DNA from 3 places in the Paenibacillus sp. 2TAB26 genome. Region 3 is predicted to be linked to each of the others. Evidence: riboswitches for the same ligand, from Rfam matches in the RefSeq annotation. Region 3 holds a riboswitch; each other region holds the start of a gene.
What was found. A riboswitch is a leader RNA that binds a small molecule or an ion and turns the genes downstream of it on or off. The one in region 3 is predicted to bind cobalamin.
Positions count from the first base shown of each region.

Region 1: another riboswitch for cobalamin. It lies ahead of AB4Z50_RS20960 (DUF4430 domain-containing protein); the one in region 3 lies ahead of metE (5-methyltetrahydropteroyltriglutamate--homocysteine S-methyltransferase).
Region 2: another riboswitch for cobalamin. It lies ahead of AB4Z50_RS04410 (DUF4430 domain-containing protein); the one in region 3 lies ahead of metE (5-methyltetrahydropteroyltriglutamate--homocysteine S-methyltransferase).

Region 1 is NZ_JBFRGC010000018.1:106,612-117,077, forward strand. It holds gene AB4Z50_RS20935 (serine hydrolase) at 1-929, shown strand, start outside; gene AB4Z50_RS20940 (HNH endonuclease) at 1,052-1,693, opposite strand; gene AB4Z50_RS20945 (ECF transporter S component) at 1,799-2,485, opposite strand; gene AB4Z50_RS20950 (ABC transporter ATP-binding protein) at 2,473-4,122, opposite strand; gene AB4Z50_RS20955 (energy-coupling factor transporter transmembrane component T) at 4,113-4,982, opposite strand; gene AB4Z50_RS20960 (DUF4430 domain-containing protein) at 4,975-5,748, opposite strand; cobalamin riboswitch at 5,925-6,125, opposite strand; gene AB4Z50_RS20965 (ABC transporter ATP-binding protein) at 6,140-6,805, opposite strand; gene AB4Z50_RS20970 (ABC transporter permease) at 6,802-8,457, opposite strand; gene AB4Z50_RS20975 (Fe(3+) ABC transporter substrate-binding protein) at 8,460-9,599, opposite strand; gene AB4Z50_RS20980 (ATP-binding protein) at 9,727-10,466, opposite strand, start outside.
Region 2 is NZ_JBFRGC010000003.1:322,045-332,510, reverse strand. It holds gene AB4Z50_RS04410 (DUF4430 domain-containing protein) at 1-1,807, opposite strand, end outside; cobalamin riboswitch at 1,978-2,179, opposite strand; gene AB4Z50_RS04405 (methyl-accepting chemotaxis protein) at 2,327-4,312, opposite strand; gene AB4Z50_RS04400 (ABC transporter substrate-binding protein) at 4,572-5,939, opposite strand; gene AB4Z50_RS04395 (carbohydrate ABC transporter permease) at 6,240-7,223, opposite strand; gene AB4Z50_RS04390 (carbohydrate ABC transporter permease) at 7,220-8,113, opposite strand; gene AB4Z50_RS04385 (DUF5696 domain-containing protein) at 8,113-10,341, opposite strand; gene AB4Z50_RS04380 (YIP1 family protein) at 10,334-10,466, opposite strand, start outside.
Region 3 is NZ_JBFRGC010000009.1:161,798-172,263, reverse strand. It holds gene AB4Z50_RS12050 (endo-1,4-beta-xylanase) at 1-416, shown strand, start outside; gene AB4Z50_RS12045 (alpha-glucuronidase family glycosyl hydrolase) at 445-2,493, shown strand; gene AB4Z50_RS12040 (hypothetical protein) at 2,679-3,164, shown strand; gene AB4Z50_RS12035 (SDR family oxidoreductase) at 3,182-3,844, shown strand; gene AB4Z50_RS12030 (DUF2332 domain-containing protein) at 3,974-4,999, shown strand; gene AB4Z50_RS12025 (winged helix-turn-helix domain-containing protein) at 5,072-5,317, shown strand; gene AB4Z50_RS12020 (TVP38/TMEM64 family protein) at 5,394-6,002, shown strand; gene kduI (5-dehydro-4-deoxy-D-glucuronate isomerase) at 6,229-7,059, shown strand; gene AB4Z50_RS12010 (DeoR/GlpR family DNA-binding transcription regulator) at 7,085-7,879, shown strand; gene kduD (2-dehydro-3-deoxy-D-gluconate 5-dehydrogenase KduD) at 7,884-8,639, shown strand; cobalamin riboswitch at 8,784-8,977, shown strand; gene metE (5-methyltetrahydropteroyltriglutamate--homocysteine S-methyltransferase) at 9,127-10,466, shown strand, end outside.

The sequences.
Region 1 (10,466 bases), on a different contig from region 3:
GCGGATTTGTTGTAACGAACAGCGATGCCAGCGATATACGTGAGCAGCTGTTCGCCGCGTTTATGGATCATTATTACCCTAAAACTGAGAAAGAGCGGCCAGCCATTGCACTAACCAAGGCACAATTAGCACGCTTTGAAGGCAGCTACCAGTATTTGCGCGCCCCGCTCGTTTATTACAAAGTAAAGGCGGAAGATGGTTATTTATCCGTTGCCGGACCCAATAGCACCAGGAAACTAAAACCCGTTGGCGAGCTGCTGTTCCAAGATGAAGATGGAAAACTTGGCGCATTTAAAAGAGATGAAGCTGGCAATATCTCATACTTTTATTATTTACTTATTGATGCTTGGTGTGAACGTATAACCCCATCACCTAACTATTCTGATGTACCGCGCAATCATCCGTATGCCGATGACATTTATACTTTACGTGATTTGGGCGGGGTTTTAAATCAAACGTCTACCCTTTTCGAACCAGAAGGAAACACGACTCGTGCACAATTCGCAGCTCAGATTGTACGACTAGCTGGTATTACCAAATCACACCAATCCTCTAAATTCACGGATCTAAAGGCTCATCCATATGAATCAGAAATTCAAACACTGCTAGAGATTCACGTATTAAGTGGTACTTCAGCCCAGAGGTTTGAACCAGACCGAACGATCACAAGGGAAGAAGCTGCTGTCATTATCTATCGATTATCACGTTTTCTTGGTTTCCCTCCCATTCCAGCGAAACTGAGCGGCAAGACTTCAGCTTGGGCCGAAGAAGCGGTTCAATTCATTGTTGGAGCTCGCTTATATGGACCAGAAATAAAAACGACAGATAAAGGTACTGATTTCCGTTCGAGAGATCCGCTGCTCAATAAGGAAGCTGCTGTGATTTTAAACCGTTTCGCTAAATTATTTGCGTCAAGTGCAGGCATCTAATACAAAAAAAGACTGCGTAGTCGCCCTTCATCAAGGCGGACTATGCAGTCTTTTTTTGTATAAACGTTAGTTGTAACGAAAGCAGTACAACATACGGATCACTCAATCATTCATTAATGCTTCTAAGGAATAAGCTCATCACCGTTCATAAACGTTTGCAAGTCTTGATCCGCCTTCGATTGGTTGCAAGCATTGCAAGCACAGACACAATTAACCGGCGTTGTATGCCCGCCCTTAGCGCGCGGCAGCATATGATCGATCGTATCACCCTGCTCCCCGCAAAAATAACAAATGTGATGGTCACGCTCCAAGATGTAGCGCCGGAATTCCTTATTGCTGAACAATCGGCGTATCGTATAGCGATTGACGATAACCGCAGCATGCTCCTTTACCAGCGTTATCGCAAGCTCTGGCTCAATTTCTTGATACCATCGCCGTCCTTTATCCGTCTTGCCTCTCATCCAAATCGTACCTTGACGCGTAGGTTTTAGTGCTGCCGGATCATTCTGCAGCGTTATGGATGTCATCGGTGGAACCGGGAATGGTTTGCTGGGATGAGCTTTTCTTCGTATTGCTTTATAATCATTAAGTTGAACATCAGGCAATGGAGCTAAAGCCGCTTTCGCCTGCCTGCAAGCTCGGCATGCACCGCGCCTTGCACCAGCGCCGGCTCGTTTGCCCGTTCGCCGCAGAAACTCAGAGAGCGGTTTCGTTTCCTTGCAAATGGCGCATGGTTTGGTAGCAAGAGGTTCTGTATCATCCATCATTTTTTCCGGAGCATATGATTAGCTACGCAGCCGAATTCGTCCCCTCGTGTTTTTATACTATTGTAGCATTAATATAGGTTCGAGGGGAAAATAGCACATAACCTATGATTCCAATAAACCGTATTTCCTCTTGAAGCGCTGCAAAATGGCAATCCAGCTGCTCCCAAACACGGCGAGGAAAAAAACATTGGACAGCGCATGCGCAAGATCAAAATAAAAGCTTTGAATGTAGGCAACAAAAATCAAATTCCAGCTCAGCGCGTCCGGCAATCCGATGATAAACCAAATATTCATAATCCAGCCAAACAAGAAGCCCCATCCAAAACCAAATACGAGCAAGCCGGTCTTTGTTTTGATGAGCCAAGTATTTCGCAGCCACCCCGCGCTAGCCCCGATCATCCCCCAGCAAAACATTTGCCATGGCGTCCACGGGCCCTGACCTAGAAAGATATTCGATACGACTGCAGCTATTGCGCCGATAATGAAGCCCGATTCAGCTCCAAACACAATCGCAGCAATAATGATCACGAAGGATGTGGGCTGAACGCTCGGCAGCGGCGCAAACGGTACGCGGCTAATGGCCGCAATGGCCGCCAGCACAGCAAGGATAACAATCTCGCGCGCTTCGATCTTCCGTCTCTCAAACCTTGCAAAAAAAGGAATCATCGTGACAAATAGCAGCACGATACTTAGCATTAAATAATGATCATCGGAAATGGCAGAGGATAAGGCCATAGCTGCGATGAACAGTCCAATGCTGGCAATGAACCAGAGCTTTATTTTGCCCACGTTGCAATCACATCCTCTGTCGTCAGCGCTTCTGGCAGCCATTCACGCACCGTTCGATTGATGGCTGTTGTGTAAAAATAATTAGTACCAAAAAATTGCGCCGGCTCCGACTCAGCAGATATTGCTCCATCAAACAGCATCGCGCAGCGCGTTGCATGCTCGGCAGCAAATTCAATATCATGTGTGACCATGACTATGGTTTTGCCTGCATGGCATAACTGCTGCAGCAGCTCCGCTGTTCGCTGCTTGGCTATGGGATCAAGCCCCTTTGTCGGCTCATCCAAGCATAGAACATCCGGCTCACCAAGCAGCACTAAGGCTAACGCCGCTCTCTGCTGCTCTCCTCCGCTCAAATCATAAGGATGCTTCGGCAAAATAGAGGAAATCTGCAGGGAATCGACAACCTGAGCTATTTTCCGATCCCGATCATCGAGTTTGGCGTAATCCGCCATTCGCTGAAGCTCCTCTTCAACTGTATCGTAGCTAAAATAAAGCAGTGGATTTTGCGCCAAATAACCAACTTTAATCGATTTATCCCGCTTCAGCTTGCCTCGCTGCGGCTTTAATAATCCGGCCATCATTTGCAGCATCGTTGTTTTTCCAGCCCCGTTGCCGCCAAGCACCGCCAAAAACTCATACTTGTACACGTTAAGCGACAGCTTCTTCAACACCTCTGCACTCGCTTTTTCGTATTTAAACGTTATTTCATCACAAGCAAGCAGCCATTCCTTTTTTTCGAGCTCGCTGCTTTCGTTGATTACTGAATGATTTGCGCCTATTGTATGTACGCCGAAAACATTGGAGAGCCACTTCTTCCCTTCACGCACGGTAAGCGGAATTTGATTTGCTTCTGGTAGGCTGCCAGCCTTCTGGGCAGATAGAAACAGCTTCGTAACGGAAGGCAGGTATGGCATTTCTTTCTGCGCTGCATCAACACCAACGAGCCGGCATAGCTCTCTCGGCGGCGCGTCGTATTTCACTTTGCCTTCCTCCAGCAGAATGATTCGATCTGCAAGTGGAATAACATCCTCCAGCCGATGCTCGCTTATAATAACCGTCATCGACATTTCCTGATTCAGCCGATAAATAAACTGCAGAAAATCTCGCGCCGCTACCGGATCAAGCTGAGAGGTGGGCTCATCTAATAGAAGCAGCTTTGGCTGCAGCAGCAATACTGAAGCAAGATTGATCAGCTGCTTCTGTCCCCCCGATATTTCATGAACGGATTTGTTAATCAGCTCATCCAGCCCAAAGAAATGGCTCATTTCGGCTAGTCGTTTACGCATAACCGCTTGCCCATAGCCGACATTTTCCATGGAAAAAGCCAGCTCATGCCATACCTGATCCATCACAATTTGATTTTCAGGGTTTTGAAACACCATGCCGATCTGTTCAGCCGCCTCGACCGCAGGCAGTTCCTCTAGCAATACACGATTATACTTAATGGTGCCTGAGCGTTTCCCCGTAGGCTGCGTTTCTTTTTTCAAGTGCCGAAGCAGCGTCGTTTTGCCGCAGCCGGATGCCCCACAAAGGACGACAAAATCGCCTGGCTTGATATTTAAAGTAATGTTATCGAGTGCTGCAACCGTTGATTCCGGATAATGGAACGTCAATTGATCAACCTGAATTACTTCCATGACCTTCTCTCCATTTCTTCAAGTACGACTGGTGTTAACAGAAAGGCGCAATAGCAAGCGTATGCAATGCCTTCCCCCCTATGAAACTGCATTGTTTCCAGACGCGGGTAAATAGTAAGCACACCAAAACCTTGCATCCAGCCCCAAATGCATACTAGTGCCATTGCTCCAAGAAACAATAGAACATACCAATCTCTACGATCCATACGATAGATGACATAAGAGCTTCGTTTAGCTGCGCCATACCCTCTAGCTTTCATAGAATCAGCGGTCTGAAGCGCCTCCTCCAAGGACCAGGTCAACAGCACACGAACGAGCAGCATGCCATCCTTGCTCCGTTTTTTCAAGCTGCCTTCGAGAATCGAAACCCCTTTTATTCGTTGAACCGTAGTAATTTGATCCAGTCTCCGCAAGAAAAGCGGTACGAACCGAATCGACATCGAGGTTAGCAGTGCAGTTCGCGGAGCGACTCGTGAAAATAAATACATCCATTTCTCCGTCGTAACAATCTGCTGAAACGATACAAAGGCTAGTAAAATGCACAATAAAGAGAGCATCATCGTCACACCATATAAAATAGCTTCCAACGTGATCGGCTGATCCATAAAATAAAATAAAATATGCCGCCCGCGATGAGAAAACAGCGGGTTAAGAACAGCAACTAAACCGCCCATTAGAACATAATAAGGAAGCAGCTTAAGCAGCCGCTTCCCTTCGCCATGAATGACAATAATTACCGTAATCGCAGCAAGTGACGTCAATAAGAAAACAGGATGAAATAAGAGCATGCCGAATGTAATGACTCCTGCATAATAACTGAAGCTCGTAACCGGATGTACCGAACCGAACGCACTATTCATCGAATTTTGCTCCTATATCCTCGCCAAGATCAGTTGTGTACAACCATTCAATAACATCACCTTCATTAACCTTGTAAACCCCGGCGCCCTTGTTAGGAAACTCACCGTTTACTCGGTACATCCAGCCGCTCTTCGCACCCAGATCGAATTCGTAAATATTATCGATGCCTTCGATATAAGCACCGCCTTTAACACCTCTGTATTCCATTTGTATTTTGTTTTTTCTCGTAATTTTCTTCAATACATCTAGAACGGTATCGTCCTTCTTGAACTCTACGGCAGTTGGTGCAAGCACCGTTCCCGTATCTTTGTCCGCGACAATTGAAATCGTAACCGTCTGCACAGGATTCGGCGTTGCAACAGGTGTGACGGGCTTCGCAGTAGCCGCACTGTCTGTTTTGGTTGGTTTCGCAGAAGCAGTAGGCTTCGTTTTTGGATCATCCAGTTTTGGCTCATTTGACTGCTTCGGCTTCGGGGAAGGCGTTGCTTGCTTACCGCCAGCGTTGTCGGTTGCCTTCGCGTTATCTTGATCTTTATCTTCGCTAGGCAACTGCGTTGCCTCTGCCGTTTCTGATGCTGAAGTACTCGTTGGCTGCTCATCAGCGGCTTTCTCCGCTTCTTTTCCCACTTGTCCTTCGTTGCTGGTTTGCACTTGATTGGTATTGGAATTAACGCTTTGTGCCGGACTGGCACAGCCAGCTAATAAACCAATAAACAGCCATAGGATGATTAAGCTTGGTAACCATTTCTTGTAGATCTTTGCCATCGTCTCTTTTCTACTCCTTTTTGTCTCATTCACACAAACCTTAACAATAAAAAAAAGACCCCCTTCTATTAGGGGATCTGCATGTCGAATGTAAGAATAGCAACCGTATATAACTAAAATATATGATGCGTCCTGCAAAACGATTACGCCTCCACATTCTTTACCCCCGAAGAATGAGAAACAAAATAAAAAAGGCAGGTTTCCTGGCTCGTGCGTCAACGCGATTCTCACACCTTCCCATCCTTGAATCGGACAGTGGCATTTGCAGAGAATCACTCTTCACATACAGTGGCGGGACCGCGCCGGCATTGAACCGGACTTCCCTATTAAGCAAACAAAAGCATGCTTTTGTTTGCACCTTCTCTATTCAATTATGCGATTATTTAATCAATCATATCGGGATTGCTGGGGTTTGTCTATACGGGATTTGAATGATTCGATCGCAAATAGCAGCTGCATCCTCTTGATCATGGGTGACGAACATACACGTAATTTGGGCTTTGTGAAGCAATCGCTTCAGCTCTTCCCGAATGCTTTGCTTTAAGTGTGAATCCAAACTACTAAATGGCTCATCCATCAACAGCATCAAGGGAGACGGGGCAAGCGCACGAGCAAAAGCAACACGCTGCTGCTGACCGCCGCTAAGCTCATGCGGATAACGCTTGACGAAATCATTTAACTGTATCAGCTCCAGCATTTCATCCAGCCGTTTGAATCTATCTTTTCTTGATAATCGATGTAAACCAAATAATATATTTTGACCGACAGTCAGATGAGGAAACAACGCATAATCCTGAAACACCATGCCTATGCCGCGCTGCTCAGGCTGAATAAACTGCTGATCATCTACTAAAACCCTGCCGCCAGCGGCAATACGTCCCGAGGCAGGAATCTCAAGCCCGGCAATAATCCGCAGCAGCGTGCTTTTCCCGCAACCGCTTTGACCAAGCACTCCAACAACTTCACCCTTCTGCATTTGCATCGTAAAGTTTTCTAATACACTCTTTTTCCCATTATCATAGCTAAAAGAAACGTTAGTCAGCTCAAAAAAGTTCATCTGGATTTCTTCTCTCCCAACCAATGATAAACAAAAACAGTTGCCATTCCCACCGTGATTATGAATAAAGACGGTACCGAAGCTTGATGAATTTGCTCATCGCTTGCATATTGATAGGCTTTTGTCGCTAGCGTCTCAAAATTAAACGGGCGCAGCAGCAGCGTCAGCGGCAGCTCCTTCATAATTTCCATAAAGGTAAGCAGGAAGCCTGCTAATATGGAGCCTTTTATTAAAGGCAAGTCAACTTTGAAGAAGGTAGCAGTCATACCGATGCCGAGCGTTCTGGAAGCTTCAGAATAACGATTGCCTATTTTATCAAATCCCGCTTCCACCGCATTAAATCCTACACCAAGGAAGCGGATTACATAGGCGAAAACAAGCATCACGAGCGACATGCTGAGCACGAGCTTGCTCGATCCAAAACCTAACCATGAATAGACGCCGCTTAATTGATGGTCTAGGGAAATAAACAAAGCAAGCACGCCAATGGACAAAACAGCACCCGGGATAGAGTAGCCCATTAAAATTAGCTTTGTTGCTGCAAGCGACAAAAGCGATCGATTCAGGCTCCGGCTTACATTGGCGACAATAACAGCAAGCAGCATTAACACGGTAATCGCAACAAGGGAAACCAAAAGCGTGTTTGAGACGAGCTGCGCAAATTTGCTGTTCAATACATCTTGATATGTCCATGTCGCCCAAACGAGGAGCTGAACTACTGGAATAGCGAACGAAAAGGCAAATATAACCGTGCTCACAAAAATAGCAGCAGCTGACCCTAAATAGGATAACTTCCTTCGTTTAAGCGGATTGAGCTTGCTTGTCGCGGAATGATACATTTTTCGCCTGCGAAGCAGTCTCTCCATAATAAACAAACCAATAATAGCGCTCATTAGGAGTGCAGATAATCTCAGGGCAGAATCAACGTCATACATACCAAACCATGTTTTGAAAATCGTTGCAGTAAACGAAGCAATGCCAAAATGTTTTGTTACTCCAAAATCATTCAATACCTCAAATGCGACGAGGCTGGCTCCGCCGATAATTGCAGCCTGCGACAAAGGCAATACGATTCGGAAAAAGATATGAAGCTGCCCTTTGCCGAGCAATCTTGCGTTTTCTATGAAAGCTGCGCTTTGCTTCTCCATAAAGGTTTTGGTCATCAAATAAATGTAAGGAAATAAAAACATTGAAAATATGAAAATAGCGCCTTTCATGGACAATATATCAAAATAAGCTTGGTTAGAGGTTACGCCGAGCGTATTTCGCATAAAAACTTGTATGCTGCCCGTATAGCTCAGCATAGAACCGTAAGTATAAGCTGCAATATATGGTGGAATAGCCAGTGGCAGCAAAAATGCAAAGTGAAAGAACTTCCGCATCGGGAAATCATAGGCTGCAACAAGCCATGCAAGCGACACGCCGATGATAACGGAGAAAAACACCGATCCTACTACAAGATATAAAGATTGAACGACAGATTCAAACAGCATATACTCTTTGATTTGCTGCCAGTTTTCATTCGGTTTGTCAAACAAACCGAAAAAAATATAAAGAGACGGAATAAAGGCCATGATGGCCCCTATTACGCTCAATATAACCCAGCCGTTCAATATTCTCTTTAAATTTCGCAAAGAGATGGAAGCCATCATTTTTATTTCCAACCTGCCTTAGCCAGAAGCTCGACTGCTTTTTTGTTATGATCGCCCAGCTTGGAGAAATCCAGCTTCTGTGTTTTAAAGTCACCCCAGCCCTTTAACAACTCAGGCTTTTCTGCAGCAGCATTTACAGGAAATTCGAAGCTTCCTTGCGTTAACAGTGTTTGCCCATCCTTGCCTGTCATGAATTCGATCAGTTTAACAGCGTTATCTTTATTCTTAGCATGCTTAGTAAGGCCTACACCGCTGATGTTAAGATGTGTGCCTGTCGTTTCTTGGTTCGGGAAGAATACGCCAATTTTCTCTGCAACCTTAACCTCTTCCGTATCCTTCGAATTCAACATTTGCCCAACGTAATAAGTGTTCATAATCGCAACATCACCTAGACCAGCAACGACCGCTTTCGCTTGGTCGCGATCTCCGCCTTCAGGATCACGAGCAAAGTTTGCTACAATCCCCTTCGCCCATTCTTCAGCCTTTTGCTCTCCATTTAGTTCGATGAATGAAGCAAGCAGCGACTGATTATAAAGACTGGCAGACGAGCGCGCCAATACTTTCCCTTTCCATGCGGCATTTGCAAGATCTTCATAGGTGGACAGCTGCTCCGGCTTTACACGATCTTTGGCATAAACGATAACGCGTGCACGGGTTGCAATGCCAACCCAATTGTTTTCGTTATCCCGCAGCTCTGCGGGTACATTACTATCAACCGTTGTGGATTGAATCGGTTGAAGCACTTCATTTTGCTTCGCATAATTTAGAACGCCGCCATCTACTGTAATGAACAGATCTGCTTCTGAGCTTTCTCCTTCTCGCTTCAAACGTTCAACGAGCTCTTCTGCTGTACCTTTAATTTCATTGACTTTAATGCCTGTTTCTTTCGTAAAGGCATCAAACAACTGGCTGTCAACATCATAGTGTCTTGCTGTAAACACGTTTACGACTTGCTCTTTGTTGTTATTCTTACTCGTATCATTACTTCCACCAGCTGCTTCAGTCGTTACTGGGCTCGCCTCTGGCGATGGCGAAGAAGCATTCGTCTTATCGTTTCCTGCATTATTCGCTCCACAACCTGCTAATACGAGCACTGTTAGCATCGTTAACAATACGACACTTACGATATAATTCTTTTTCATCTTTGTCATACCTCTCGTTCCCACTTTTAATTTGATAATGAAAATCATTACCACCAATTCAACAGTTCCTATTGTAACCTACTAAAATGAGAAAATGCTGTGAAAATAAAAAAAAGCTACCCGACATTCATTTTCGGGTAACTCGTTTAAAAACAGCTGAAACGGTGGTACCTTGATGAAGTTTACTTTCAATGAGCAAACTACCGTCATATCGTTGCACCAAACGGTTCGCAATCGCCAGCCCGAGTCCATGACCGCCGCTTGTGCCGCTCCTCGAACGGTCTGCGCGGTAAAAACGATTCATAACGAGCGGTAAGTCCTGATCAGATATGCCAACGCCAAAATCTGTGACTTGAATGACAGCATCCGTTTCTCCTAGCAAGCAGCAAAGCTCTATTCTTCGGCTTTCTCCCGAATAGTTGACTGCATTATCAAGTAAGATGAGCATAATTTGCTCCAAATGCTGCTCAGACACAAATAGATCTACGTCTGACAAATGACTCAAATCAGCATGAAAAGTGAACTCCGGATGAAGCACCTCTATATTTCTAATAAGCTGTTCCATGTTCTGCTTCGAATGGCTGCTCATCTCATTCCCGTAAGCGGGCTCTTTCTCCGCACGAGACAATGCGAGCAGCTCCTGTACAAGTCCTTTCAGCCGAGCTATTTCCTGCGACGAAGCTTGCAAAGACTCTTCCAGAACTGCAGGGTCATCCTTTCCCCAGCGCTGCAGCAGTGCGAGATGCCCTTCAATGATGGCAATTGGTGTTCTTAGCTCATGAGAAGCATCCTCTACAAATTGTTTCTGTTGCCCGAACGAGCGCTCAAGCTGATCCATCATTTCATTAAACAGCTTCATGAGCGTTG
Region 2 (10,466 bases), on a different contig from region 3:
CTTCATACATCCAGCCATCATAACCGCCAAATGTACCCGCTGCTTCTCCGTTTATGGCAGAAACATACTGTCCGTAGCTGCTGTCATCAATTTTATAGCTAATTTTAGGATCTGCTTGATTGAGTGCTTGTTTTAGCACTTCCAATGCAGTGACTGGCTTAACCGTGTTTTTCACCGTCACTGCTTGTTTGCTATAAATCGAACTGGAACGGCCATCTACCTGCAGCTTAGCGGTTACAGGAACCCGCAGCGTAATTGTAGTGCTGTCTTTTTTACCAACTAAAGCTGCTCCCAGTGCTTGGATGGTAACTGCTTTTTCTGTAGCTTTGCCTGACAATTGAATTTTAATCTTTTGATCGCTTTCTTTCACGATCGACTCAATCGTCAGTCCCGATACGTCAGAGTTAATTTTCCAATTGTTCTTCACTAGCGCGTTGCTGTTGAACTCATCTCCAACAAGCTTTACATCAACTGATGGATTAGTTGCGCCATTTACAAGCGTTGTTCCAGTTGTAATATCTGCATAACGGCTATAGAAGAAACGAACCTCGTCGTTAGCTTTAAGCTTGTAAGAGCCTGCACCTACGTTCGGAGCTATACCGTTGACTGTATACACCCAGCCATCCCAGCCGCCAAAGGTGCCCGCATTTTGTCCTGCAACCCCTTTAATATAAGGGCCATAACTGCTGTCTACAATATTGTAGGAAATTGCTGGTGAGGCATTATCCAAAGCAGTCTTAAACGCATCCAACACTGTTGGCCTTTTAATTTGAGTGAAGTTTACCGGTTGCTTGCCATAAACAGAACCCGTAACGCCATCAACACTCATATTAACAGAAATAGGTTGTTTAATTTCCTCTAATCGATGCCATACCGTTTTCTGATATTTAATATCAAGCAGGGCAATTAGCGCCTGCTCAGTCGCCATTCCATTAGATCCGCCGCTAAGAAGGTATTTAAATGATCCATCCTGAAGCTGGAATAAAGAGAAAGAATCAAGTACCGTTTTACCATTCGCTGTCCAGACATCAGACAAAATATCCTCGCCAATAGCCGTTATTCCGGTCACTACAGTGGATAGACTATTCGAGTTATTGTCGCTAAACATAATATGTTCTTGGTTTAGCTTTATCGTTTGTAAATAACTTTTCACTCTTTCAATTGCCGCTTGAACAGCGCTGTCATCCTGATAATTTCCAAGTGCTAACAGGCCCATCCCTGACATATCTGGATCAGACTTCGTTCCGAAGTAAGCAAAGCCGCCATCAGCCAGTTGCTTGCTTAGTAAAAAATCTACTGCTTTTTTCTTAGCAGCTGCATCCCATTTTCCAACGTTGCTGCCTAGCTTTTCGCCAGTATCAAGGGCAAGCATTGCCCACATATGTTTGTTTGTTGAACCAATTGCTCCTGTGGCTGCATCTTGCTGCGATGCCAGCTCGGCATACAGATTACGATCTGTTTCCCACGCATGAGCAGGATCTTCGCCCATAGCAAGCAGTCCGAATATGTAACGGATATGCTCAGTTCCTCCATTATCCGGTTTTAGTACCGGATTTGTAGGCTCCTGTTTCTCCCAGCTTGGAAGCTGCCAGTCGCCGTCGTTCAAATTTACGCCAGCGCCCCAAAGCGCTACAATTTCCACCCACGATGTCAAAGGCTTTTTCTTGTTTTTATAATACTCAACCGTCTTATCAATCATCTCATTCAATGAAGCATTCGCAGAATGATCTGCTGCTTTACCTACTTGTGGTGCAAATAAAGTAAACACCAATACAAAACTTAAAATTGCAGGTAAACTCTTTTTCATAAATCTTTTTAAATTAAGCAATGTTTTCTCTCCCTTTAATCATTTTTGGCAACAAAAAAACATCTTTCCGTTTGTGGAAAGATGTTTGGATAAACACGTGCGCATGGAAGCATAGGAATCCACCTATTGCAAAAGCACGAATAAACATCTCCCTCCCATCCTCGTGAGAAATATAGAGCGCTCCTATGGCAGGTCTCCTGGCTTCGCTTCATTGCTTAGACGATCTCCTTCCCGTCATGATATGACAGTGGACAACATGATCGTCTGCTCCGCGATACAGTGGCGGGACCGCGTCGGATTTTGACCGAACTTCCCTATTAAGCTGCTTGTGAATGATAGATTCACGGCAGCACCATATTAGCTATTCTATGAAATTGTAAGTGCTTGTTTTGTGAATTGTATCAAATTTGAAAGGATTAGACAAAGGTTCTGACCGTTTTTTTTCAACTTGTACAATTCTCTATTCAATTTATTGTGACTATGACTCGTATTTCATCATAAATCTACTTCAGTTACAAATTACTCAATTTTGAATCTCTTAATCGAGCGCTGAAGCTCCTCCGAAAGCTCATTTACAGATGAAGCAAGCTGCTGCGTTTCAGCTGCGAGCTGATTTTGCCGCTCAGTGTCTGCTGCCGATTGCGCAGCATGAGTTGAAGTATCCTTGGCGACTTGCGCCATCGATTCAACGGAAGCGCTCACTTCCTCGCTGCCTGCTGCCATCTCCTCCGTTGAAGCAGATACGTCTTCAATTTGTGAGGCTACAAGTCGGGATTCCTTCCATATCGTGTCAAAAGATACCTTCAGCTCCTGAACGATGAGTAATCCTTGTTCCATTTCTTGCTCTCCTGCAGTGACCGCGCCAACAGCATCGGCAGTCAAGGCTAGCACCTCATTAATCGTTTCTTCGATATGGCCCGCATGAGCCGAAGCCTGTTCAGCCAGCTTTCTCACTTCACTTGATACTACTGCAAATCCACGGCCATACTCTCCTGCATGTGCCGCTTCTATAGCAGCGTTTAGAGCGAGTAAATTCGTCTGATTTGCAATAGCAGCAATCGTGCCTGCCATCTCTTGGATTTCGGATGAGCGCTCATTAAGCTGCCCGATCACTCTTGATATTGAAGCCGTTGCCGCGCCAAGCCGCTCCATTTGACCAACCGCATGATCCGATTTTTCATGGCCCAGCTCCGCTGCTTGCAGCATATCGTTCGACGCTTCCGACATTTGGCTCGAGGAATGAGCAATCCTTCCTACGCTCGTCGCCATTTCCTCCATAGACCTTGCTGCCTCAACTGCCCCGTCCGCTTGATTTTCCGCGCCAACTGCCATCTCATTCACAGAGGAAGCAAGCTGTGAGGAGAGCTCTCGGCTTTGCTGCGAGCCTACACCCAATCGACCTGCAAAATCCGATACGGATGCGGCATTGTTCCGAATCGTCCGCATTAAGCCTTGCATATGGGCAATGAAATGATTGATTTCTTCGCCTAAGCGAGCAATTTCATCATTTCCTTTATTTTCTATACGATAGGTAAGATCCGCTTCGCTAGAATTAAGATTAATTGCTGCATGAACAATATTACGAAGCTTACGTCCTACCATAAATTGTGATAGCAGAAACAAAACAACCAAAACAACAGCCATCAGGCCGCCAAATTGCATGACAACCATCGTTCTTTCTGAAGCAATGAGCGCATCTGCCTTTTCTTTTGACAATGCAACACGTACGCCCCCCCAATGTTTGCCATCGATAATTAAGGGATAGGAAATATCCCACGTTTCTACCGTTTTCCCGTCTATGAGTCTATTATATTTTTGCAGGAGGACATCATCCGTCTTCGTGTTCGTAGCGGCATTGTAGCCTGTTTTGTCGTTAAAAATCCGATTGGCCCGGTAGTTTTGACTAAGAAGTCCCTCGTCTCCCCAAGTATCTTTTGATTCTTCTCCCATAGGGCTGTAAATGCTATTATGTGTTGGGATATAGCCCGCAAAATTCGGATTTTCTGAATAAGCGCCTGCAATAGCAAAAATAACATTTTCCTCGGTCAGAAAACTATCCATTATGCCTTGCCAGCGGTAATCCGTATAGCGGTCATAGGCACTATCATATTTCAGTTCATATTGAGATAGCGGAATAGACTCTCCATTGTACAAAACCGATTCTTTTCCCGCATAGGATGAGTCTTTTAGCCTTTTTTCAGCCACTTTCTCACTTTCAGGATTTACAGTCAATGTATCGTTGAAAAAGTCCTCTTTAAGCTTGTTTCCGTCCCATTTCGTTCCATCCTCCAGCACAACACCTGTTTTAAAATCTTGCTCCGTAACATTCTCAAGTGTTCGAGCTAGCGATAAAACCATCGTGCGACCCTTGTCCAGAAGCTGCTGCTCGACAGCTATACGAGTAGATTTCCATTCATACATGAGAATCACACTAACGATTATGACTAATGCGGCGGCCATGACTAGCATAAATTTATTCGTCAACGAGCGTAATCCCATCTTCATTTTTGATAACCCCCACTGTTAATTTATCTATATTAAACCAGTTTAACTAAAATGTTATGTAAATTAAACCAATTAGATTGAAACTTCTTAAATAATACATATTTATATTGAAATTATTAATTATTTTATATGACTAAGTTTATGAATTACTAAACTTAGGCTATCCACATACCTTATTAATACAAAAAAATCACCCTATTGCCGCAAACTAAGCGACATAGGGTGATTTCGAGATTAGCCTACTAAAGGTAGACTCCGATTATTTCAATGATTCACGAACCTCTAGCGTCCGCTTATTCCATTTTTCCGTTTCTGGAATCAGTTTATTAATATCTGCTCCATCAAAAATAATTTCATTCAAAATATTGTTCCAGTTGTATTCAGACCAAGCAGGAACGGTTACGCCCGGCTGTATTTTTGCATTTTCCTTTGCAATTTTAACAGCTTCCTTGTTTTTGCCTTCCCACATTGGCGTTTCATCATAATAAGCGGTCAATTCAGGATCGATGACCGAAGCATTTGCTCCTTGGTCAATCTTCCATTTTTGCGCTTCTTTGGAGAATTGGAAGCTGATCCATAGGAAAGCTTCTTCTTTATGCTTGGAACCGCTGAGCAGTGAAAGCGGACCATAAATACTATAACCTGGTTGGCTTACTTTTCCTCTTGGGAAAGGCAAAACATCCCATTCAAATTTTGCATCCTTTTTGAGGCCTGGAAGCACCCAGTCTCCGCCGATCGCAAAGCCCGTTTTACCGTTAATAAATTCTCTCGATACATCGCCTTGTTCCTTAGCTTTCGCATTGCTCTGCATGGAGCCGTCTTTCCACACAAAATCTGAAAGCCATCTAACATCGTTCATTACATCTGGCGTATTGAGCAAGCTTTGTGTCAAATCTTCATTTAAGTAATGAATGTTTGCAGCATGTCCGTCAGCAATTGCTTTTGTGCTAAGAACGCGCATTTGAAATTCTGGCTGTGTCGTTAAGCCATATTCCCCTGCTTCTGGATCGGTAATTTTTTTGGCTACATCGCGGAAATCATCGTAAGTCCAATCATTTGCTGGCATTTCAACACCATGCTTAGCAAGCAAATCTTTATTGACGAGTATCCACATCGGTACGTCAACGAATGGCACAGCCAATTTTTTGTCTTTATACGTCATCGTATCAAAAAATCCTTGAGGCAGCTGAATATCTTGGAATGTCATATCCTTCTCGATATAAGGAGTCAAATCCTCAACCAAGCCAGCTTGGTCAAACGAGATCAAATCACTGTCGATCCAAGTTAAATCGGCTGGCGTTCCTGCCGCTTCCAAAGTAGCGATGATCTCCATAATTGGTTTGCCGTTTACAGGAACCTGTTCAATTGTGATCCAAGGATATTTTTCGTTAAACATTTTGTATAATTCCGTGTAGGAATCGGACCATGAAATGAGTTTAATCGTAACAGGCTCATGCTTCTCCTCTGTAGCCGGTTTGGCTGCATCATCCGTAGGTGCATCTGTCGCTGTATTATTAGAAGGAGTATTAGTCGTTTTCTTTTCTCCATTGCCGGAGCAAGCTGAGAGAACGACTGAAAATAACAAGACCATACACAACATCCATGTCAAAGCGCTTTTGTTTTTCATTTTTTGGCCTCCTAAAGTTTTGTAGAGCAAAACTAGCTTCGTAAGCATAGGCTTAGTTTTGTGAAGCAAAACTGGCTTCGTAAGCTTAAGCTTTAAGTTTTGTAGAGCAAAACTAGCTTCGTAAGCATAGGCTTAGTTTTGTAGAGCAAAACTGGCTTCGTAAGCATAAGCTTAGTTTCGTAAGCCTTCCCCTCGTTTTTTGCGGTTTAGCATTCTTTATAACGTTGAAACCGTTCCAGCAGCTGTTTGCCGAAACATCACCCCCCCAAAGAGCTGCTGCGCCTTAGCACAGACAAAGAACTATTCAACAATTCCCGTTCTTTCAATGCCGCTAACGAACCAGCGCTGAAGGAACATAAATACGATGATCGGCGGTAAAATGATAAGGAAGGCTGCGGCCATTTTGGTGCTCTCCGTAATCGGATTAACGATGGTTCGCGTATTTCCGAGTAAGGACGGATTCAGCACATCCTCCAGCATATCTAGGCGGATCGACAGCGGCGTGAAGCCTTTGGTAAGAAACATCGATGGCTCATAATACATGTTCCAGTACCAAATAAATGAGAAAAGAAACACGACTAAGCATGCTGACCTTGCAAGGGGCAGCATAATTCCGAAAAACAGCCTCGCTGTAGAAGCTCCGTCCAGCTTCGCTGCTTCCTCCAAGCTTGGCGGCTGCGCTTTGAAAAACTGCCGGAAAATGAGAATAAATAATGCTCCCTTAAGGCCTTGCCCGAATATAGCCGGTATGAGAAACACAAAAATCGAATTCAACAAGCCGAGCTTGCTGAATATAACGTAAAGCGGAATGATGATAACCTGCGGCGGAATCAAGAAAGTCAATATGATTAGCGCCGTAAAAAGTCCCTTGAATGGCAGCTCCAGCCTAGCAAGCGCATAGCCGGTCATCGCACAAATAATGACCTGTACGAGCGAGCATGTCACCGATATGAGGGCAGTGTTTCTGAGCGCTTCCGGGTATTGCAGACCCTTCAGCGCTTTCGTCACATTTTCCCAAGTAATCTCGCGCGGAATCCACTTTACCGTCGGATCAAGGAGATCACTCATGTTCTTAAACATCGTGCTGACCATATAAAGAATCGGCTGTAAATAAAGGTAAGCGACAATCGAGAGCAGCAAATAAATGATGAGCTTCGCCAGCAATCCGTCAGACAAGCTTCGTCCGAGCACCAGCATTTTTGTTTTCTGGGCTTTGCGGCCCCATAGAACTCCCCTTACGCTGCGGCTAACCTTCTCGAACTCAGACTTCATCGCAGTAATCATGAATGTACCCTCCTTGTCTTGAGGCTCCGGTTAAACAGCCATAATACGAGGGCGATCAGCGCGAAGATGAGTCCAAAATAAATCCAAGCGAGCGCACTGGCGTAGCCGTAACCGGTATCGACCTTAAACATGTTGTCTTTGATATGCTTCAGCACAGGATTAAGCGGGAATGTGAACAGGTCGATAATCGTGTAGAGCACATTCAAGCTGATGAATGGCACACAAGCTGGCAGCGTTATTTTCCAGAAGCTGTCCCAAGGGGAGGCGCCATCGATCCGCACAGCCTCATAAATCGTTGGTGAAATCGTCTGGAAACCCGCAATAAAGATAAGAATCTGCACACCGGAATACCATAAAATTAGAATCGCTTTGCCCAAAACTGCCATTACGGTCTCTGCAAATTGCTTGCCAACATATTCCTCAACTATCGGAAGCAAATTGTACTGCTCCAGGAATGGAATATCTCCCGCTCCTTGCAAGAACAGCTCCGAGAGCACTTGCCCTGTTGCAAAAATAACTGGAAGAAAAAACAGCGCGCGGAAAATAAATCGTCCAGGAAATTTCTGATTCAGCATTAGTGAGATCAGCAGGGCAAAAATAACGATGATCGGAACCATCAGCAGCATTTCTTGGAAATAAGTGATAAGTTCAATTGGGAAAATGTTATCTTTCAAAAAAGCATCCCGAAAATTGCGCAATCCGACCCATTCATATTTAAATCCTCCGACCGCTACTTGCACCTTGTTAAAGGACATAAATAACGACCAGCTAATCGGGATAATGACGAACATCGCAAACCCAATAATCCATGGCAGCATGAACAGCAGTCCCATTCCGTAGCGCTTCCAGAGATGAAGGCGCGCTGCACGGACTCTAGCTTTTGCTTGCATTAGGCGCCCGCTCCCTTCTCTACGACGAAAGTCTTGCTGTTGTAATCGACGATCACCCGTGTGCCGTCCTCATAAACGGTAGCAAACCGATTTTCAGACAGCTTTTCGTGATTTTTAATCGTTTGGGAATACAAACCTGCCAGCGAATCAAAAGCCTCGTATTCCTTTAAAATGCGGTCTGTCCACTTCTCATATTGACTGCTGAATAAGAAACTCGCAGCCGTGTACTTGAGCTTCCGTGAATCCTCATGTGTGAGGAAGAAAGAAGGAACAGCTCCGTATTCAATCGCTTTTAAAAATTCAGTTTCTACATCATTACGAAGATTGCCATCTCCAAACGAATACGATACATAACCATGAAGCGCGATCGGATAAAAAGGAACCGTCTCGTCGACCATGAAATCATAGCTGGATTCATGCGGCAAATTAGCAATAAAATCGCTTTGGCCAACTGCGTAGTCATTCCCGCGATATACGCCAGCCGTGCCAAGCGTCTTCTGCGTGTATTCGAGTAAGCCATCGTAAACAGCAATTGTGTCCGAACGAGTTTCTATGCCTGTCGGATCATAGTCATGGAATACCATTTCACCCATCCAGTTGTACAAAATGCCGGATATGCCAATCTCCTTCAGCTTCTCAATCGTTTGATAGGCCATGGCAACGGTACGTGACGGCTTGCTGATAAACCATCCCTCATCAACAAATACCGTTTCATCAATGCCGCGAATACCGTTCGTTTTGCCAGATAAATCGGAATTGTCCGAATCGATCCAGACAAAATCATCCTCGAACATGACGTCAATGCCATGCTTTGTCATATTGGAAACAAAAGCCTTGGCAGCCGTCTCGCCGCCTAGCGACTCCTCAATTGGAAAACGGTCATAAAGGTCATAGTCGCCTTGATTTTGCCAGCCGTAATAAATGACCTTCAGATTAGCGACACCCTTCTCTAGCAGCCCATTTACGATATTCGTTGCCTGCGGAAAGGTCGTTGCCGTAATATATTTGATTTTGCTGAAGGCTTCCGTATAGTTGCCCCCCATAATTTTCAAATACAGAGGGGTGTGTTCAACAGGCTTTAACGGCTCGTTCAGCTTACCGGTTTCCGTCATATAATCTCGATAAGCCTTCGCCATTCCGACATAACCAGCGTCATCTCCATTAAGAAAGCGATATTCAACCTCTCTATCCGTATCCAATCGCTGTTTCTGTACCGCTTTAAGCGGTGCGGCAAGCCGGCTCATTCTGTACAAATATTCCTCACGGTAAATCTGATTGGAAAATACGTTATACATATTGGATTTAAGACCTGGCGGCATCGCAGCAATATTCGCCGAATCACCGCCCTCCGTTAGCACCGCCATAAAGGCATTGCTGCCTCGTTTCATACCGAACACCGGGTAAGCAATATTCTCACGTCTTTCACCTGAACGCGTCCAATTTCCGGTATTGGTTAGTTCAAGGCCGTATACCTGATGGATATATCCTCTAGACACGCCAGCCCGCTCTTTGTCAAATCGGATCAAGCCGCCTGGTCCATCTGGAACAAAAATATATCCATCCTCCTCTGAGGAAGCCGCGCCAAAGTAGGGAAGCAAGTCTACCGTAAAGACGGCATATTCTCCGTCCTCCTTAATTCCCTCTGTTGGAATACGTACCTTAAGCCCCTTTGACGTAAGCTCGTATTGGATCGTAAAGCCCAGCTGTTTTTCCGGGAAAACATAGGAGACCTGAAGTCCCTCTGCCGTTTTGATCAGCGTTGTTTGCAATTTCGGATCATTCGCGTTCAGCACTTCCCTGATCGTCTGATCCTTCCCTTGTGTCCTGACATAAGTGAGAACAAAGGGCGATTTCAAATTGGCAAGCAGCACACCTTTAACCGTTTCGCTGCTTAGCTGAGCTTCTGAAGGATTGCTGCTCCACCTGTAGCCAGTACGTTTATCAACCAAAGCAATTTGTGTGCTTGTGGGCTGAATATAAAGCGCGAAGTTCTCGCTCGCTAGTGCTTCTGCGAAACCATCAGCTCCCGCTTGCGGTTTCCAAGCCTCGCCTTCATAGAGAGGAGCCTTGCTCACTACTCTCTCCTTAATCCCTGTGTAGGCAAGAGCTTGTGCCGGCGAGAGCTCATCTCCTTGCAGGATAACAACCAAAATGATAATAAGTAACGCGCAAAATGCGATTGCTGCAAGCTTTACTCGAAGGGAAGTACGCTTGATGAACTCAACCATAGAAGGTCACCTCCTTGTAAAGCTGATAGAAGAAATCGTATAAATTGTAGGACAATCCGAAGACGAGAAAGGCAAACAGCCAAATCGTGCCAATGGTAAATATCGTGATGGCGATATTTTTGAGC
Region 3 (10,466 bases):
TAGAGCAGGATGTCCCGATTCATGGCGTTGGCCTTCAAGCGCATTGGAGCTTGTATCATCCTCATTTAGATGAAATACGGGCTGCGATCGAGAAGTACGCTTCACTTGGCCTACGACTGCAATTAACAGAGCTTGATATATCGATGTTCCGCCATGATGATGTACGAACCGACTTAGCAAAGCCTACTGAAGAAATGCTGGAGCTGCAGGAGAAACGATATGAGGCTGTCTTTCATTTGCTGACGGAATATCGCAATCATATTGATGCGGTTACGTTCTGGGGAGCGGCGGATGATTATACGTGGCTCAGTGATTTTCCTGTACGTGGACGGAAAAATTGGCCAATGCTATTTGATGAGAACCATGAGCCAAAAGGTTCGTTCTGGCGCGTCATGAAGCAGCACTCATCTCTCTGAGCCAGCTTACAAGGAGGCACGTTAATAAATGGACAGTCACACGTACAAGGCTTGGCTGAATCCTCAGCGGATAGAGGATTTGCATTTGAAAAAGGAGTATTCGGATCTTTTTGGTCAGATCGTCTTTAGTGGCGTGGCGACCGGCGTTTTGGAAACGGCAATCAAAGAGCTGCAGCATGGTATTCATGCCTTAATCGGCATAATCCCGGCAGTAAAGGAGCGGGCTGAGCCTGCGACGGCTGGCTTTCTTCATATTATGGTGGACTCCGTATTGATGGATTCTGATAGATGGGAGCCGTCCAAAGCGGGATATATAATTCGGTACAGCTCTCAGCAAGGCCATGGCAATTTATCTCTTGTCGGCGGATCAGATACAGCCGTATTATATGGTGTGTTTCATTTGCTGCGTCTATTAGGCGCCGGTAAGCCAGTGAAAGAACTGAATGCCGAGCAATCTCCAGCCATGTCGCTTCGAATGATTAATCAGTGGGATAATGCTGACGGTTCGGTAGAGCGAGGGTATGCGGGACAGTCTATATTTTATCAAAACGGAGAAATAACGAGTGATTTTAATCGAATAAACGATTATGCGAGAATGCTCGCATCCGTTGGCCTCAATGCGATTTCTATCAATAATGTGAATGTTCATGAGATTGAAACGATGTTCATCACAGAGGAAAAGCTTCCTGTTGTTGCGGTTATTGCAGACATTTTCCGCAGGTACGGAATTACGCTGTTTCTGAGCGTTAACTTTGCTGCCCCTCTGCAAACCGGAGGTCTGGCCACTGCAGATCCGCTGGATGCTGGTGTGCAGCAGTGGTGGAAGGAAACGGCTGAACGGATCTACGCGTTTATTCCTGACTTCGGTGGTTTCGTCGTGAAGGCAGATTCTGAGCATCGGCCGGGGCCATTTGCTTATGGACGTGACCATGCAGATGGAGCGAATATGCTGGCTGAAGCACTGGAAGCTCACGATGGCATCGTCATTTGGCGCTGCTTCGTTTATGACTGCATGCAGGATTGGCGTGATCGGAAGATCGATCGAGCACGTGCTGCATTTGACCATTTTAAACCGCTCGATGGTCGTTTTCGGAGTAATGTCATTCTACAAATTAAGAATGGACCGATGGACTTTCAGGTTCGCGAGCCCGTATCCCCATTGTTTGGCGCGATGAAGAAAACGAACCAGATGATGGAGTTCCAGATCACTCAAGAATATACCGGCCAACAGAAGCATCTTTGCTATCTCGTCCCGCAGTGGAAGCAGGTAATGGATTTCGATACCTATGCGGAAGGTGCATCGACTGAAGTTAAGCGAGTGGTGGATGGCACATTGTACGGTATGAAATATAGCGGAATTGCAGCGGTGAGCAATATTGGGAATGAAGAGAGCTGGACAGGGCATATTCTCGCACAAGCCAATCTTTACGGATATGGCCGGCTGGTGTGGAACCCGGCTTTAACAGCCGAGGAGATTTCGCACGAGTGGATAGCCGCAACGTTTGGCAATGATGCTGAGATAGCTTTAGCAATCGGTGACATGCTGATGAAGTCGTGGCTGTTATATGAAAGCTATACGGCACCGCTTGGCGTAGGCTGGATGATCACGCCTAACCATCATTTTGGTCCGGATGTCGATGGCTACGAGTATTCAAGATGGGGAACCTACCATTTTGCAGATCGTGACGGTATCGGCGTTGACCGGACGCAGGCGAGTGGAACAGGATATACCGCACAGTATAATGAACCAAACCGTTCGCAGTATGATAGTTTGGACACTTGTCCAGACGAGCTGCTGTTATTTTTCCATCATGTGCCTTATACCCATGTACTCCATTCTGGCAAGACGGTCATTCAGCATATCTACGATACCCATTTTGCGGGTGCGGAGGAAGCAGATCAGATGCTGCGGGATTGGGCAGGTTTGGCGGGCAAAATCGATGAAGCAAGGTTTGCGCATGTCGCTGAGCGCTTGACCTTTCAAGCTGCTCATGCCAAGCATTGGCGCGACGTGATCAATACGTATTTCTACCGCAAATCGGGCATTGCCGATGCGGCTGGTCGGAAAATATTTTAATGGGTTTGCATGCGAGGTGGAGATTTGTCCACCTCGTTTTTTGTTAGGACAAGCACAATATTCAGTCCGCTGCCGCGTTGGTAGAGGGCTGTTTTTGTCTATAGATAAAACCTTTACAAATGAGGAAAGCTTTGCAATCATAAAGTAATGGGATTTTATTGGAAATTGCGATGAGGAGTGAAGCTATGAAAGTCATGAGAGGATTTGATTGGTTAGCTATTGCAATGAACTTAAGCGTAATATCTGCATTTGTTGTATTGTTAAGCGCTTGCAGCAATACAGTTAAAGTCGAGCATATCGAGGCATTTAGCATAGAAATTTTTTCAGAGAAAAACAAAGATGGCTTTTATGAACAAACAGGCTTTAAGAAGGTGAACTCTATTACTGCTTTTGCAGAAAATAAAAATTATTTAAGCTCTGACATCAAAATGGTCGTGGATTATTATGATCTGGATGGAAATTATGTTAAATCAGAAATCGTACATACGAAATTCAGCAAGTCTCATATCACGATGGTTGAAGATGGAGATAATCGAAAAAAAGAGCTTGAGGAGCCATCAACCATTATCATACCTGATGACAATTTACAAAATTTTCGATCCAGTGCCCTATCAGACGACGAGAAAAAGCAGATTAAACAGCATGTATTAAATCTAATAGATAGATTATAAGTACAGGATAAACGAATATGCATGCTTTTGATGAAACGGAAGGCAATGGGGGAGAGAAGGATTGGCCTGAGCAGCTGCGTAAGGAACTAGAAGACTTAGGCGTGAGGGCAAGTCATATGGAAGCGGATTTTGCCGATGTGGAAACTCCTGCCCTTATAATGGAACAGGTAGAAAGGTCGTTAGGCCACGCGACTATTTTAATTAACAACGCCACCTATTGCGTACCTTCCAATTATAAAAGCTTGGATATAAATATATTGGACCAACATTATGCTGTGAATAACCGCGGGCCGATATTGTTAAGCACAGAGTTTGCGAGCAGATTTGAGAAAAACCAAATAAAAGGGACATCGGGCAGAATTATTTTTATGGTTTCAAAAGGGCCTGATCCGAATAATTTGGCTTACATAGCAACAAAAGGCGCATTGATTGGGCTTATCGAGCCGCTATCTGTAGGGTTGGCTCCGCTTCAAATTACAGTAAATGGATTTGATCCAGGTCCCACCGATTCTGGCTGGATGGATGAGCAGATGAAGGCTGGCTTTTTGCCAATGTTCCCTATGGGACGCATCGGTTTGCCGGAGGATGCAGCTAAAGCAATCAGCTTCTTGGCGAGTGACGAATCACAGTGGATAACCGGGCAAGTTATAAAATCTGAAGGCGGTTTTTTAGGTAAATAGCTGATTTTGTCCTTTATCATCCTACGTACACGTGATAAAAGAAATCTATATAGTTTATAAAATCATTGAAATATAATTTATCGATAGCCATGATACAATGCCGTTAAGTGGGAAAATGGAGGGATGGCATTGTTGAACAAACCTATTTTGACTGAGCAATTTATGGTGTTCGCGACGAGGGAATGCAAAGGCTCAAGCCGTTTGTATGAACAGCTATCATTAGCCATTGCAGATGATGATGAAATGCTTCAGATGGCTTCTTATTGCAGAGAAGGCCAGCCAGTTCCCAATCTTTTTTTTGCTGCGGTTCAGTACTTGCTGGACAAAGAGAGCAGCCACGAACTGCAAAAGTTTTACGGCAGCATAGTTAACGATCCGAGAGATGCGGCGGAGGCATTCCCTTTTTTTAAACACTTTTGCCTTCAGCATAAAAACGAAATTGTTCAACTGCTCCAAAGCAAGCTTGTACAAACGAATGAGGTTAGACGCTGTGCTTACTTGTATCCTGCTTTTTGTTATATGTATCAAAAAACGAACAAACCATTAGCAATCATTGAAATCGGCACAAGTGCGGGGCTACAGCTTTTTTGGGATAAGTATAGTTATCAATACAACAATAGTGAAACCTATGGAAATATAGATGCTGAACTGGTACTGCACTCGGAAGTTCGTGGAGACATTGCCTTGCATCTCCTAAAACAAAGTCCGCCAGTGATTGCAAGGATAGGAATAGATTTGCACGTTAATAATCTGGAAGAGGAAGACGATTATCTTTGGTTAAAGTCGTTGATTTGGCCTGAGCATAATGAGCGGATTGTGAATTTTGACAAAGCAGCTTCTTTATTAAAAGGGCAGCAGATGGAGTTGTTTCAGGGGAATGGCGTGAAACGACTTGCTGAAATGGTTGCTAAAATAACGGAGGATTGTGTTATTGGTGTGTTTCACACCCATGTAGCCAACCAAATGACTCATGACGACAAAGTTGAATTAACAGACAGCATTAGGAGAATAGGGCAACAAAGAGATATATTTCACCTCTACAATAATATGTGGGACCCAAATCTTCATCTTGATTATTATTTGGAGGGCAAGGTGCAATCGAAAACGTTAGCGGAAACAGATGGTCATGGCCGTTGGTTTCGGTGGATGCTTTGATCCTACCTCGTTCATTGTGGATTTAACGAAAGAGCATAATTTCAGCGCGCAGGGATAGAGGTCGAGAGATTTATGGAATGGGATGCGGGTGCTTACACCGTTGCATGGAAAGCACAAAAGATTGTACTGCTTCCGAAGGAATATGCGCTGCTGCATTTCATGCACAGCCATGCAGGGCAAACGCTGTCGCGCGAACAACTGCTAGACAACGTCTGGCCAATGGAGGCGCCGGTAGATCGTACAGTAGATGATCACATTTACCGGCTGCGGCGCAAGTTGAAAATATCCCGAACACTTCGTTGTCATTCCAAAACTTAAATTTGACACAATGCATTGCTCGTATTTATCTTCAATAATGATAAGCTGGAGATATCTACTATTCAGGGGTACAACAATGCTCAAAAAAACAGGTTTAGCTGCTTTGTATGGCAGTATTGCTTTTCTTATTTATCGTTATGGCGATGTGATTTTGACGTGGTTTCAGCAAGCGGATAATGTGCCGCTCGTCGTCATTATGGCAACGCTCGTCGCACTATTTCCTGTCATCCCGTATCCCGTAATCGGCGGGCTCATTGGTGCTGCTCTTGGCCCAGTGTTAGGCGCGGCAGTGACTTGGACGGGCTCAGCGGCAGCATCCATTGTGATGTTTCTGTTTATCCGCTATGGCTATCAAGAGTGGGGGAAGAAATTTCTCTACCGTTATCCAAGCATCGGAAAACTAACGGTGATGTTTGAGCAGAATGCTTTTCTGACGATTATGTTTGCTCGGCTCATTCCGTTCATTCCATCCATTGCAGTTAATATGTACTCGGCGTTAAGCCGTGTTTCCTTTACCGTTTATGCGATCGCCTCATCGATTGGCAAAATTCCAGCGATGCTGTTGTTCGCCACGATCGGTGATACGCTTATGACGGATCCAAGAAACGTATTTGTTACCGTCTTAGTATACGGCATGTTTATGGCGGTATCTCTTTATGTTTATCGAAAGTGGAAGCTTCAGTAGATTTCCTCAAAAACAACAAACGGCCTCTTCGCAAATGATGCGCGCGAAGGTCGTTTTTTTGTTGTACAATCTTCTCGAAAATAAAATGTTCCTTGTAATCCAAAATGTTTAAAATGTTCTTTTTATGTTCGTAAATGTGTGTTATTATAAAAACGAACAATAACAAACATTAGCGTAGCTTGCGAGGCGAGTCAAACGCAAATAACTTTTAGGAGGCTTTTATCCAATGGAAGTACGCCATACTACTAATCCTACTGATGTGAAGCAATATGATACGGAACGTCTGCGCAGCGAGTTTTTGATCGAAAGCTTGTTTGAGCAAGATCAATTAAAAATGACATATACGCATTATGACAGAATGGTTGTAGGCGGAGCATTGCCTGTGAACGAGACGCTTGAGCTGGAGGATGCTGCAACGCTAAAAACCGAATATTTCTTGGAGCGCCGCGAGGTTGGCTTCTTGAATATTGGCGGACCTGCTTCGATTTCCGTTGATGGGGAAGTATACGAGCTGAATAAGCTCGACGTGCTTTATGTTGGCAAGGGCAAACGTCAGGTGCTGCTGTCAAGTGTAGATAAAGCAAACCCTGCGAAGCTTTATTTCTGTTCCGCGCTTGCGCATGCTGAAATTGCAACACGCAAGATGACGATGGAGGAAGCGAATCCGACTCATCTTGGTTCGCAGGAGACTTCCAATGAACGTATTCTTTATAAATATATCCACGCAGACGGCATCCAAAGCTGCCAGCTTATGCTTGGTGTAACGAGCTTGAAAACGGGAAGCGTCTGGAATACGATGCCTTCTCATGTCCATGACCGCCGCATGGAAGCATACTTGTACTTCGACATGAATGATGATGCTCGCGTATTCCATATGATGGGCGAGCCTTCGCAGACGAGACATCTTGTTGTTGCCAATGACCAAGCGATTCTTTCACCGCCATGGTCGATCCACTCAGGAGTGGGCACAAGCAATTATACATTCTGCTGGTCGATGGCTGGAGAGAACTACACATTTACAGATATGGACGCCGTACCTGCAAGCGAGCTAAAATAGAAACATTCGCTACAGGGGGTGCACTATGCTTGCTGCCGAACGGCATCGTAAGATTATAGATAAATTGGAGCAGCTTGGCGCGGTTAAAGTTTCCGAGCTAAGCGAGCTGTTTCAAGTCACGGAGAAAACGGTTCGTGAAGATTTAGAGAAGCTAGAAGAGAAGGGATTGCTGAAACGGACTCATGGCGGAGCTGTGCCCCAGCATAGAGGCGAAGACAGCCTTTATCCGCTGCAATTCCCAAACAGCAAGCATCAGCGGGAGAAGGCGGCGATTGCGGAGCTTGCTCTTTCCTGCATCGAGCCTAATGATATTATTGCGCTTGATGCTGGCAGTACTACGCTCGAAATGGCAAAGCGTCTGCCCAATATCCCGGTTACGGTACTTACGAACGATCTGCTTATCATTCGGGAGTTGACTGCGAAGGACCAAGTAAGGCTTGTTATTCCCGGGGGCTACCGGCATAACAATTTGCTTATCGGCGCAGAATCGCAGGAATGGATTAAACGACTGAATGTACACAAGCTGTTTCTTTCCACAACCGGCATTCATATGGAATATGGGCTTACCATATTCACAGAAGAATTGACGAAGCTGAAGAAACTGTATATGGAAAATGCCAAGGTCGTCTACTGCCTTGCCGATCATAACAAATTCGATAAGGGTGCACTAATAACGTTTGCCGGTTTGCATGAAATTGACTATATCATCACAGACGAAGGTATAGATGCGGACGTTGCGGCGAGGTATGAGTCACAAAATATAAAAATGATGAAAGCAGCGCTTTCGGAAAATGGGAAGCGTACTAAAGGTAGGAGCTGAGCCGATGAGTTTGTTTGATTTGACGGGTAAAACAGCTGTCGTCACAGGTGCAGGGCGCGGGCTTGGAGAAGCGATTGCGCTTGGATTAGCACGAGCGGGTGCGGATATCGCGCTTGTCACGAACCAAACGCCTGCTGACAAAACGGCAGCAGCGATAAGAGAGCTTGGACGCAAAGCGATTACAATTCAGACTGATATTGCTGACCGAACGAAGCTTGCTGGAATTGTTGATCGTACAGTTGAAGAACTGGGACGCATCGATATTTTGGTCAACAACGCGGGTATCATTCGCCGCACGCCAGCTGCAGAGCATAGCTACGAGGACTGGCAGGATGTACTCGATGTTAACTTGAATTCTGTATTTCTCCTTTCCCAGCTGGCTGGGAAACATATGATTGAACAGGGCTCAGGGAAAATTATTAACATTGCGTCGATGTTAACCTTCCAAGGCGGAATTAATGTTCCAGGTTATACGTCCAGCAAACATGCCGTTGCCGGTCTTACCAAAGCGCTTGCCAGCGAATGGGCAGCTAAAGGCTTGCAGGTAAATGCGATAGCCCCAGGCTACATGAGTACAGACAACACCGAAGCGCTTCGCGAGGATCCTGTTCGCAGTGCTCAAATTTTGCAGCGCATACCAGCGGGACGCTGGGGTACATCGCAGGATTTGATTGGACCAGCGGTGTTCCTAGCCTCTTCAGCTTCTGATTATATGAACGGCCATATTTTGGCTGTTGATGGCGGTTGGCTGGTTAGGTAATTATATAAAAAACCAATAGGCTTTCCTTTTGCAGCGCAGGCTGCTTAGAGGAGAGTCTTTTTTTTGATATTATAATGATTTCCATTGTATGGTTATTATTTTGCGTGTATAGTTATTCGTGATCCTAAAAAAAGAGATCAACAACTGAAATAAGTGGAAATAGGTGCTCTTGCTGTATAGCTTGAGCTTAAAAGGGAAGTCCGGTGCAAAACCGACGCGGTCCCGCCACTGTAACAGAGGAGTCTAAGCGCTAACGCCACTGACCTTAAAAGGTTGGGAAGGCAAGCTTACGATGATGATTCTGGAGCCAGGAGACCTGCCTATTTGAACGACACTGATTTTACCTACGGGAGATAGGGAGGTGTTAAGACAGAACCGCTGTTTATTAAAACGCCGGGCGTCTTTACCTTTGCTTCTTTAAGGTAACGACGCTCTTTTTTGTGCTTTTATTTCATAATAATTACACTTATTAGGAGGAAATATGAACGTGAGCAAACTGCAAAACAGTGTACTTGGATATCCGCGTATCGGCGAAAATAGGGAATGGAAAAAAGCGCTTGAAGCTTTTTGGAAAGGTGATTTGGACGAAACGGTATTCCTTCAAACCCTTGAAAGTATTCGTCTTAACAACCTGAAGCTGCAAAAGGATAAAGGAATTTCTTTAATCCCTGTTAATGATTTTACGTTGTATGATCAAATGCTGGATACTGCAGCGATGTTTGGCCTTGTGCCAGAGCGTTTTTCCTACGAAGGAGGTCCTGTTCCCATTCAGACCTACTACGCTATGGCGAGAGGGACACAGGAAGCACAAGCCTGCGAGATGACCAAATGGTTTAATACCAACTATCACTATATCGTGCCAGAACTTGCGGGTGCTGCACCGATACTGACGGAAAACCGTCCGCTGATTGCATACCGCGAAGCCAAAGAAAAGCTTGGCATTGAAGGTAAACCTGTCATTATCGGTCTATACACCTTCCTCAAGCTGTCGAAGGGCTACGATGCCAAGCAGCTTCCGCAGCTCATTGAGCAGTTTATACCGCTTTATGCTCAGCTGCTTAAGGAGCTTGAGCAAGAAGGCGTACAATGGGTGCAAATCGATGAGCCAATTCTTGTTACCTCTATTTCTGAGGAAGAGATGCAATGGGTTGAATCGATTTATGCAAGGCTGAACCAAGCAGCACCAGCGCTTAACATAATGCTTCAAACGTATTTTGAAGCGGTTGAGCATTATGAAGCTGTAGTTGCTCTGCCGGTACAAGCGATCGGTTTGGATTTCGTTCATGGTTTGGAGCAAAACTTGAAGTCGCTTGAGCAATTTGGTTATCCGAAGGATAAGCTCGCTGGTATCGGACTTGTAGACGGACGCAACATTTGGCGCTCAGACTATAAGCAAAAGCTCGAATTGCTGCAAAAGCTTTCCGCATACATTCCAGCTGAGCGCACGATCATTCAATCGTCATGCAGCCTGCTGCATGTGCCGGTAACGGCAAAAAACGAAACCAATCTGCCAGTAGAGCTGCGTGAGGCGCTTGCATTCGCGGAAGAAAAGCTGGATGAAATCGTGTGGCTAAGTGAAACAGCGACAGTAAATGAGGCGGACATCTCAGAACTTCGCAAGCTTGAGCTTAAGCTTAACGGCGAGCGGATTCATCATTTATCCATTTCTCCTGCCCGCAATCGTCAAGCTGCTGATGCAGCAGCGGTTGCGGCGCATCCTTCAACGAGGCAGAAGCCATTTGTGGAGAGACAAAAGCTGCAGCAGCAAAAGTGGAATTTGCCGTTCCTTCCAACAACAACAATCGGCAGCTTCCCGCAAACGCTGGA